2 regions of the Streptomyces sp. NPDC094147 genome follow, and region 2 is predicted to be linked to the other one. Evidence: riboswitches for the same ligand, from Rfam matches in the RefSeq annotation. Region 2 holds a riboswitch; the other holds the start of a gene.

Region 1 (5,110 bases), on a different contig from region 2:
AGCTGGCACAGCATGGGATGGGGCACCGCGCACACTTCCAGTGTGCGCGGTGCCCCGGGGCTTCGTCCGGAATGAACCCGAGAACGAAAGCGTACGAAATTACTTCAGGCCGGGGTACAGCGGGTGCTTGTCCGCCAGAGCGGACACCCGGGCCGACAGCGCGGCCTTGTCGAACTCCGGCTTGAGGGCCTCGGCGATGATGTCGGCGACCTCGCGGAAGTCGTCGGCGCCGAAGCCGCGGGTGGCGAGCGCCGGGGTGCCGATCCGCAGACCCGAGGTGACCATCGGCGGCCGCGGGTCGTTCGGGATGGCGTTTCGGTTGACCGTGATACCGATCTCGTGGAGCCGGTCCTCGGCCTGCTGGCCGTCGAGCTCCGAGTTGCGCAGGTCCACCAGGACCAGGTGCACATCGGTGCCGCCGGTCAGCACGGAGACGCCGACCTCGGTGACGTCGTCCTGGACCAGCCGCTCGGCCAGGATCCGGGCGCCGTCCAGGGTGCGCTGCTGGCGCTCCTTGAACTCCTCGGACGCGGCGACCTTGAAGGACACCGCCTTGGCCGCGATCACGTGCTCAAGGGGACCGCCCTGCTGGCCCGGGAAGACCGCGGAGTTGATCTTCTTGGCGAGCTCCTGCGTCGACAGGATGACACCGCCGCGCGGACCGCCGAGGGTCTTGTGCGTGGTGGTGGTCACGACGTGGGCGTGCGGCACCGGGTTGGGGTGCAGACCCGCGGCGACCAGGCCCGCGAAGTGGGCCATGTCGACCATCAGGTACGCGCCGACCTCGTCCGCGATCCGGCGGAAGGCGGCGAAGTCCAGCTGGCGCGGGTAGGCGGACCAGCCCGCCACGATCAGCTGCGGCTTGGACTCCTTGGCGAGGCGCTCGACCTCGGCCATGTCGACCTCTCCGGTCTCGTCCACGTGGTACGGGACCACGTTGTAGAGCTTGCCGGAGAAGTTGATCTTCATGCCGTGGGTCAGGTGGCCGCCGTGGGCCAGGTTGAGACCCATGATCGTGTCGCCCGGCTTGAGCAGCGCGAACATCGCGGCCGCGTTGGCCTGCGCGCCCGAGTGCGGCTGGACGTTGGCGGCCTCGGCGCCGAAGAGCGCCTTGATGCGGTCGATGGCGATCTGCTCGACCACGTCGACGTGCTCGCAGCCGCCGTAGTAGCGGCGGCCCGGGTAGCCCTCGGCGTACTTGTTGGTGAGGACCGAGCCCTGGGCCTCCATGACCGCGACCGGAGCGAAGTTCTCCGAGGCGATCATTTCGAGGGTGGACTGCTGACGGTGGAGCTCGGCGTCGACGGCGGCGGCGACGTCCGGGTCCAGCTCGTGGAGGGGCTGGTTCAGAAGCGACATCAGACGATCCCTGTTTCCCTGTATCCCTGTGGTCCGGGTCAGCCGGCGAAGTCGGTGTACTCGTCGGCGGAGAGCAGGTCGCCCGGCTCCTCGGCGACGCGCACCTTGAACAGCCAACCGCCCTCGAACGGGGCCGAGTTGACCAGGGCCGGGTCGTCCACGACGTCCTGGTTGGCGGCGACGACCTCGCCGGTGACCGGGGAGTACAGATCGCTGACCGACTTGGTGGACTCCAGTTCGCCGCAGGTCTCGCCCGCGGTCACCGTGTCACCGACCTCCGGAAGCTGTACGTACACGACGTCACCGAGCGCGTTGGCCGCGTGCTCCGTGATGCCGACCGTCGACACGCCGTCCTCGGCGGCCGACAGCCACTCGTGCTCCTTGCTGTAGCGCAGCTGCTGCGGGTTGCTCATGAGCTGAATTCTCCTGTACGCGGGGGAGTGCTGGTGACGGGGGAGGGGGGAGCGTCCCGGACGCCGGGACGAGAAGGGTTGCGCCGATGGGACCCGAGGGTCACTTCTGGCGCTTGTAGAAGGGGAGCGCGACGACCTCGTACGGCTCGTGCGTTCCGCGGATGTCGATGCCGACGCCGGCGGTGCCGGGCGTGGCGTGTGCTGCGTCCACGTAGGCGATGGCGATCGGCCTGCCCAGCGTCGGCGACGGGGAGCCGGAGGTGACCTCGCCGATCACTTGGCCGTCGGCAACAACAGCGAACCCGGCGCGCGGCACCCGGCGGCCCTCGGCGATCAGCCCGACCAGCTTGCGCGGCGGGTTCGCGGCGGCCTTCTCGGCGGCGGCCTCCAGAGCCCTGCGGCCCACGAAGTCGCCCTCCTTCTCGAACTTCACGACCCGGCCGAGACCGGCGTCGAAGGGAGTGAGCGCGGTGGTCAGCTCGTGCCCGTACAGCGGCATGCCGGCCTCCAGGCGCAGCGTGTCGCGGCAGGACAGGCCGCACGGCACCAGGCCCGCGTCCTTGCCCGCCTCGGTCAGGGCGCGCCACAGCTGCTCGGCGTGCTCGGGGGCGACGAACAGCTCGAAGCCGTCCTCGCCGGTGTAGCCGGTGCGGGCGATCAGGGCGGGGACGCTGGCGACGGTGCCGGGCAGACCGGCGTAGTACTTCAGCCCGTCGAGGTCGGCGTCGGTGACGGACTTCAGGATGCCGGGGGACTCGGGGCCCTGCACGGCGATCAGCGCGTACGCGTCGCGGTCGTCGCGGACCTCGGCGTCGAAGCCGGCGGCGCGCTCGGTGATCGCGTCGAGCACGATCTGCGCGTTGCCCGCGTTGGCGACCACCATGTACTCGGTCTCGCCCAGGCGGTAGACGATCAGGTCGTCGACGATCCCGCCGTCCTCCTGGCAGATCATCGTGTACCGGGCGCGGCCGAGGCCGACCGTGCCGATGTTGCCGACCAGGGCGAAGTCGAGCAGCGCGCACGCCTGCGGACCGGTCACCGTGATCTCGCCCATGTGGGACAGGTCGAAGAGGCCGGCGCGGGTGCGCACGGCGTTGTGCTCGTCGCGCTCGCTCCCGTACCGCAGCGGCATGTCCCAGCCCGCGAAGTCGGTCATGGTGGCGCCCAGCGATCGATGCAGGGCATCGAGGGCGGTGAGGCGGGGGGCGTTGCTCATGGATGTTGCTCCAAGGTCCCGGGGCATGACGGTCGAGGACATCCTCCCCATCTGTCATCGGAACCTGAGAGGTTCACCGGCGCGCTGGGCGCGGCACGGCTTGCACCTTGGGTGGGACCGCCCGCAAGGAGACGGCCCGCTTTTCAGATCTGCCTCGTCCGCGCGGTACGGGGCCTGAGAGATTCAAGGGAGGAACTTGCTCCTTCGGCGCCCCAGCTCACAGCTGCTGGGAACTCTCCCGCGCGGATTCGAACGGCCGGTATGCAGTTGGCGCGCACATCATTGCACGCATCCCGGAAGCGGCAAATCGCTTGAGCCCTATTACCGTCTCTTTACACTTCGTGGGGAGGGGTCGCGGGACCCGAACAGGGGGGAGTGCCATGACGGTTGGACGGGACACGGCTCAGGTACGGGAGGCGTACGCGCCGGACCGTGCGGCGGCGCGGGGCGCGCGGCCGGTGCCGGGCGGGGCGGTGCGGGATCTGCGCGGCAGGCCCGAGCGCACCCCGCCGGAACTGCTCTTCGCCGCGGGCGACGTGGTCGTCGTCTCCGGGCTGCCCGGCAGCGGCAAGACGACGCTGATGCGCAGAACCGTCAAGGACCGCCGCATCGACTCGCAGGACACCCGGCTCGCCTGGCAGCGCCGGCTGCCGGGAATCCCGTACGCGCTCTACCGTCCGCTGACCAGGACCGCGCACTTCGTCAGGACCTGGTGGGCGCTGCGGTCCGGCGAGAGCATCGTCGTGCACGACTGCGGAACGCAGGCCTGGGTGCGGCACTGGCTGGGCCGCGGGGCGCGGCGCAGGGGACGCGCGCTGCGGCTGATCGTCCTCGACGTGCCGCCCGGCACGGCCCTGGAGGGCCAGGCCAGCCGGGGCCGCTGGGTCTCGCGGTACGCCTTCGCCCGGCATCGCGGGGCGGCCCGCCGGCTGATCTCCCAGGTGGAGTCCGGGCGGCTGCCGACCGGCTGCGCGACGGCGGTGGTGCTCGACCGGGATTCGGCCTCGGTGGTGCGGCGGATCGGCTTCGCCGAGTAGCGACGCGGACCCGGCCGTCGCGGCGCTAGGGTTTTGGGGCACGGCCGTGGAGGGCCGGCAGGCAGTCGGGGGAGAAGGACGGCACATGAACTTTCCGGAGCAGGCGTTCGCGCATCCGCACGGCGGCGGGGGCTGGCCGGGCAACGAACTCGAAGAGACGCTGGCCGCGGCCCTCGGCCAACCGAACGCGGGCCCCCGGCTGATAGAGGTGCTCGGCCGCAGCGTGGTCTGGGTACCGCTGCCCAACGGCGGCAGCCAGGACAGCGCCGATCTCGACCTGCCCACCATGGAGCTCGGCGGCGCCCCCTACGTCCCCGTCTACAGCTCCGAGCAGCAGTTCCTCCAGTGCGTCGGCTCCCACATCCCGTTCGCGGTGGCGCCCGCCGTCGAGTTCGCCCGCGGTCTTCCGCCGCAGCTCGGCATCGCGGTCAACCCCCAGGGCGCCGTCGGGATGCCGCTGCCGCCGGCCGCCGTGGCCGAGCTGTGCCGTACCGGGCGTACCGCGCTCGACGGACCCGCGTCCGGAGCCCGGGTACGCCTCTTCGAGCCCGACTGGCAGGAGGACCCGGTGGACTTCCTGACCGCCGCCGCCGACGAGTTCGAGGCGACCGGGGTGGTGCGCACCGCCCGCCGCGCGCTCGCCTCCATCGAGGGCGAGGCGCCCACGCTCTTCGTCGGCGTGGAGTTCGCCACCTGGGACGGGGCCGGCCGCAACGCCCCCATGGAGGCGCTCGGCCGGGCGCTCGGCCGGGTCCCGGTGGGCTGGCCGGTCAACCTGGTCCTGCTTGACGTGACACAGGATCCGGTCGCCGAATGGATGCGCGAGCGGGTGCGCCCCTTTTACGCGCGGGCCCAGTAGCCCGTACCGGGTGTGCCGCCCAGGTCATCGCCGGGCGATGGCGGTGTCTGCACGGCGGCTTAACCTGGTTTCATGACCCTTGCAACCCTGCGGCCGCACGCGTGTGCGCGGGGTGGCGGGGCGGCGCAGGCGTCGGCACGGTGGATCTAAGAGGGGCGGGACCCAGGGTGAGCGCGTCAGGCACCGCGGCGGCCGGGCAGGTCGAGCACATGCTGCGCCAGGTGAC
Region 2 (5,110 bases):
GGACGGGATAACTCCGGGCGGCCGGACCCCGCGCACCCGGCTGGCCGGATGGCGTTTCCTGATCAGCGACCCCGAGCGCCCGGTCGCCGCCGCGGACACCCGGCTCACACCGGACGGCTGGGCCTTCTCGCACTTCTTCGAGGGTCCCTACCTCGCCTCGACCCAACGCGCCCTGCGCCAGGCCGAACTGCTCGCCACACACTTCCAGCCCCGGCTGCTCTCGGTCCCCGAGCTCTACATGCTCACGCTGTGGCTGCACGGCGACACCGCCGCCGACGGTGCCTCCGGCACGCCCGCACCGAACGACCTCCTGGTGCCGCTGGCCCCCGCGCCGCCCGGCATCTGCGCCCACCGCCCGCTGCGCGTCAGCGAACTGCTGCCGGTGCTCACCCTCCGCCTCGCCCCGGCGCCCCTGCTCGGCCAGCCCGTCTGACCTCGTCACAGAAAAGTGCCCCGCGACCGGTGTGGCCGCGGGGCACCGAGGTGTCTATGCTGCGTACGCGCCGCCTCCGCCATACGGGCTAGTCCGGCCGGGCCACCTCGAACCACCCGAAAAGACAGGCCAGTTGAGCTGAACCGTCCGCACGGGTGACACGTCATTAAGCAGTAGGAAGCGCTGCCGCGAAATCCCTGCGGATTGACTCCCGTGGGGCAACACTGGGATCGGACCGACCGACTTACTACGGGGGGCGGCCATGAACAACGCATCTAGCCGCAGCACACTCACCACGACGCAGCGAAAGAACGCATCCATGTGCCAGCACAAGCCAGCCTGCCCGACAGCCTTCTCCGCCGACCGGGAAGCCGCGATGCCCGTGGCGCACCATCCGGAGCAGGGCTGGAGCCTGCTGTGCAACGGTGTCCTGCTCTTCGAGGACACCGGTGAGCTGCTGCCGGACGGGCAGATCATCGCCCCGCACCGGTCGCTCACGGCGGAGCAGGTGGCGACGGCCGCCTAGCGCGGTCCCGTTCGGACAGCTCTCGTACGGACCGGTCCCCCAAGGACTCGTCCCGTACGGACACAAAAGGGCCGGCCCGGGGAATTCACCCCGAACCGGCCCTTACGCATGTGCGGATCAGTTGTCGTACTCGTCGAGCGGCGGGCAGGAGCAGACCAGGTTGCGGTCGCCGAAGGCGCCGTCGATGCGGCGGACCGGCGGCCAGTACTTGTCGGCGGCCGACACACCGGCCGGGAAGACGGCGTCCTCACGGCTGTAGGCGTGGTTCCACTCGCCACCGAGCGCGGCCGCGGTGTGCGGGGCGTTCGCGAGCGGGTTGTCGTCGGCCGGCCAGACGCCGGAGGCGACCTTCTCGATCTCGCCGCGGATCGCGATCATGGTGTCGCAGAACCGGTCGATCTCGATGAGGTCCTCGGACTCGGTGGGCTCGATCATCAGCGTGCCGGCCACCGGGAACGACATGGTCGGCGCGTGGAAGCCGTAGTCGATCAGGCGCTTGGCGATGTCGTCGACGCTGACGCCGGTCGCCTTGGACAGCGGCCGCAGGTCCACGATGCACTCGTGCGCGACGAGCCCGTTCGGGCCGGTGTAGAGCACCGGGTAGTGCGGCTCCAGGCGCTTGGCGATGTAGTTCGCGGCGAGCACGGCGACCTGGGTGGCGCGCTTGAGCCCCTCGCCGCCCATGAGACGTACGTACGCCCACGAGATCGGCAGGATGCCCGCCGAGCCCCACGGGGCGGCCGAGATCGGACCGACGCCCGTCTCCGGACCGGCGCTCGGCTGCAGCGGGTGGTTCGGCAGGTACGGCGCGAGGTGCGCGCGCACCCCGACCGGGCCGACGCCGGGGCCGCCGCCGCCGTGCGGGATGCAGAAGGTCTTGTGCAGGTTGAGGTGCGATACGTCGCCGCCGAACTTGCCCGGCTTGGCGAGCCCCACCAGGGCGTTGAGGTTGGCGCCGTCGACGTACACCTGGCCGCCGGCCTCGTGGACCAGGCCGCAGATGTCGGCGACGTGCTCCTCGAACACGCCGTGCGTGGACGGGTAGGTGATCATCAGCACCGACAGCTCGTCGCGGTACTGCTCGATCTTGGCGCGCAGGTCGTCGGCGTCGACCTCGCCGTCGTCGGCGGTCTTGACGACGACGACCTTCATGCCGGCCATCACGGCGCTCGCGGCGTTGGTGCCGTGCGCGGAGGACGGGATGAGGCAGACGGTGCGCTGGGTGTCGCCGTTGGCCCGGTGGTAGGCGCGGACCGCGAGCAGGCCCGCGAGTTCGCCCTGGGAACCGGCGTTGGGCTGGATGGAGACCGCGTCGTACCCGGTGACCTCGGCGAGCCGCTCCTCCAGCTCACGGATGAGCGTGAGGTATCCGGCGGCCTGCTCGACCGGCGCGAAGGGGTGGATCTGGCCGAACTCGGGCCAGGTCACCGGCTCCATCTCGGTCGTCGCGTTCAGCTTCATGGTGCAGGAGCCGAGCGGGATCATGCCGCGGTCCAGCGCGTAGTCCCGGTCGGCGAGCTTGCGCAGGTAGCGCAGCATCGCGGTCTCGGAGCGGTGCTGGTGGAACACCGGGTGGGTCAGGAACTCGTCGGTGCGCAGCAGGGCGGCGGGCAGCGTGTCGGCGGCCGCGGCGTCCAGCGCCTCGATGTCGGCGTCGACGCCGAACGCGGCCCAGACGGCAGCCAGTTGGGCCCGCGCGGTGGTCTCGTCGCACGCGATGGAGACGGTGTCGGCGTCGACCGGGTGCAGGTTGACCCCGCCCTCTCGGGCGGCGGCGACGACCTCGGCGGCCCTGCCGGGAACGCGCACGGTCAGCGTGTCGAAGTACGAGCCGTGGGCGACCTCGATGCCGGCGGCCTTGAGGCCCTCGGCGAGCAGGACGGCGTAGCGGTGGGTTCGCTGCGCGATCTGCTTGAGCCCGTCCGGGCCGTGGTAGACCGCGTACATCCCCGCCATCACGGCGAGCAGCACCTGAGCGGTGCAGATGTTGCTGGTGGCCTTCTCGCGGCGGATGTGCTGCTCGCGGGTCTGGAGGGCCAGGCGGTACGCCTTGTTGCCGTCCGCGTCCACGGAGACGCCGACGAGGCGGCCGGGCAGGCTGCGGGCGAACTTCTCCTGGACCGCCATGAACCCGGCGTGCGGGCCGCCGAAGCCCATCGGGACGCCGAAGCGCTGCGTCGTACCGACGGCGATGTCCGCGCCCAGCGAGCCGGGCGAGGCGAGCAGGGTGAGCGCGAGGAGGTCGGCGGCGACGGTGACGATCGCGCCGAGTCCGTGCGCCGCGTCGATCACGGGCTTGAGGTCGCGGACCTGTCCGGAGGCGCCCGGGTACTGGAGCAGCACGCCGAAGACACCGCGCTCGGCGATCTCGGCCGGGATGCCGTCGCTCAGGTCGGCGACGACGACCTCGACACCGGTCGGCTCGGCGCGGGTCTGGATCACGGCGACGGTCTGCGGCAGGGTGTCGGCGTCGACGAGGAAGACGCCGCCCTTGACCTTGCCGACCCGCCGGGAGAGCGCCAGCGCCTCGGCGGCGGCGGTGCCCTCGTCGAGCAGCGAGGCGCCCGAGGTGGGCAGGCCGGTCAGCTCGGCGACCATGGTCTGGAAGTTGAGCAGCGCCTCCAGGCGGCCCTGCGAGATCTCCGGCTGGTAGGGCGTGTACGCCGTGTACCAGGCGGGGTTCTCCATGACGTTGCGCAGGATCACCGGCGGCGTGAACGTGCCGTAGTAGCCGAGGCCGATCATCGGGGCGAGCACCTGGTTGCGGTCCGCGAGCCGGCGCAGCTCGGCGAGCACCTCGGCCTCGGTCCGCGCCTCGGGCAGCCCCAGCGCACCGGCGCTCTTGATCACATCGGGAACGGCGGCGGCGGTCAGCTCGTCGAGCGAGCCGTAGCCGACCTGCGCGAGCATCTTCGCCTGGGCCCCGGCATCGGGCCCGATGTGGCGCTGCTCGAAGGGGATGCCACGCTCCAGCTGACTGAGCGGAATGCGGTTGGCGGTCATTACGGAGGCCTCCTGGTCGCACGACCTGCGAGGGGCACCACGGCGCGGGTACCCGGACGGCCTCCCCCTCTGTCATCTCAACCTGAGAGCTTCACCGGGCGCGTGGCAGCGACCCGGCTTTCACCGTCGGTGAGGAAGGGTCGCGCCCGGACACGACTGCCCGTACGTCCCCCGTCCTGCTTTCCAGAGTGACCTCGTCCGTGCGGTCCGTGGGCCTGAGAGATTCCGGGGAGGAGTTGCTCCTTCGGCGCCGTCGAAGGAACTCCAATGAGCACTCCGGACGGCTCTCCCGCACGGGGTCAGCAGCCGCTTGCCAGCCTACCAGCGAGGTCCGAGCTCGATTCTTTGTTCACCTGCTCAAGTGGCCGACACCCCCAATGTGCACTTTCGTAGTAGCTGTGGAGCAGTTGTGACCGGTTGCGACCATTTGGAGGGACCGTGCAGACCGATATCGATCCGCGCAGCCTGATCGGCCGCAAGGCGTACGACCTCAATGGACACAAGATCGGAACGGTGGACGAGGTCTATCTGGACGATGCGACCGGCGCCCCCGAGTGGGCCGCCGTGCGCACCGGGCTGTTCAGCCGGGACGCCTTCGTACCGCTGGAGCCCAGCACCGTGGTCGACGAGGCGCTGCACATCCCGTACGACCGCTCACTGATCAAGGACGCCCCCGACTTCGGCGTGGGCCGCCACCTCTCCCCGGAACAGGAGCTCCAGCTGTACCACCACTACGGTCTGGACATCTCGGCCCCCGATCCGGGCCCGCCGCCGCCCGACCGGGACTTCGGACGGCTCGCCAACGGCGATTCCTGACCCTCCCCGCGCCCGTCCCCGGCCGCCGTCTCCGTACCCGCTGCCCCTTTCTCCGCGGCCACCTCCGCGACCAGGGGCAGCGGTTCGGAGGGCACCAGCTCGGGGTCGTCCACCTTGAAGGTCCGTACGCGCCCCGGCTCCGCCGACACCGGGGTCTCGAACCGCACCGTGACCCGCCCGAGGCCGCTTCCCTGCACCCATCCCGGCCCGTACTCCGCGTGCCGCACGTCGTGCCCGGCCAGCCACCGCCGCTGCGCCGGGTCCGCCACGGCCTCCGCCTCCTCGTCCGGCGGCGGGGCCTCGTCGCTGGTGGGCTCCTCCGCGGCCCGCTC

What was found. Region 2 has a riboswitch for glycine ahead of gcvP (aminomethyl-transferring glycine dehydrogenase). Riboswitches for the same ligand answer to the same signal wherever they lie in the genome.
Region 1: linked by a shared signal. The riboswitch ahead of gcvT (glycine cleavage system aminomethyltransferase GcvT) and the one ahead of gcvP (aminomethyl-transferring glycine dehydrogenase) in region 2 are both predicted to bind glycine.

Annotation. Positions count from the first base shown of each region.
Region 1 covers NZ_JBIWHT010000012.1:79,452-84,561, reverse strand. Annotated here, with positions in the region: gene glyA (serine hydroxymethyltransferase) at 100-1,359, opposite strand; gene gcvH (glycine cleavage system protein GcvH) at 1,398-1,772, opposite strand; gene gcvT (glycine cleavage system aminomethyltransferase GcvT) at 1,873-2,988, opposite strand; glycine riboswitch at 3,142-3,239, opposite strand; gene ACIQ8J_RS19685 (AAA family ATPase) at 3,369-4,025, shown strand; gene ACIQ8J_RS19680 (enhanced serine sensitivity protein SseB) at 4,111-4,884, shown strand; gene ACIQ8J_RS19675 (enhanced serine sensitivity protein SseB C-terminal domain-containing protein) at 5,052-5,110, shown strand, end outside.
Region 2 covers NZ_JBIWHT010000006.1:9,882-14,991, reverse strand. Annotated here, with positions in the region: gene ACIQ8J_RS11940 (hypothetical protein) at 1-433, shown strand, start outside; gene ACIQ8J_RS11935 (DUF5999 family protein) at 753-959, shown strand; gene gcvP (aminomethyl-transferring glycine dehydrogenase) at 1,077-3,962, opposite strand; glycine riboswitch at 4,156-4,264, opposite strand; gene ACIQ8J_RS11925 (PRC-barrel domain-containing protein) at 4,401-4,778, shown strand; gene ACIQ8J_RS11920 (DNA polymerase IV) at 4,694-5,110, opposite strand, start outside.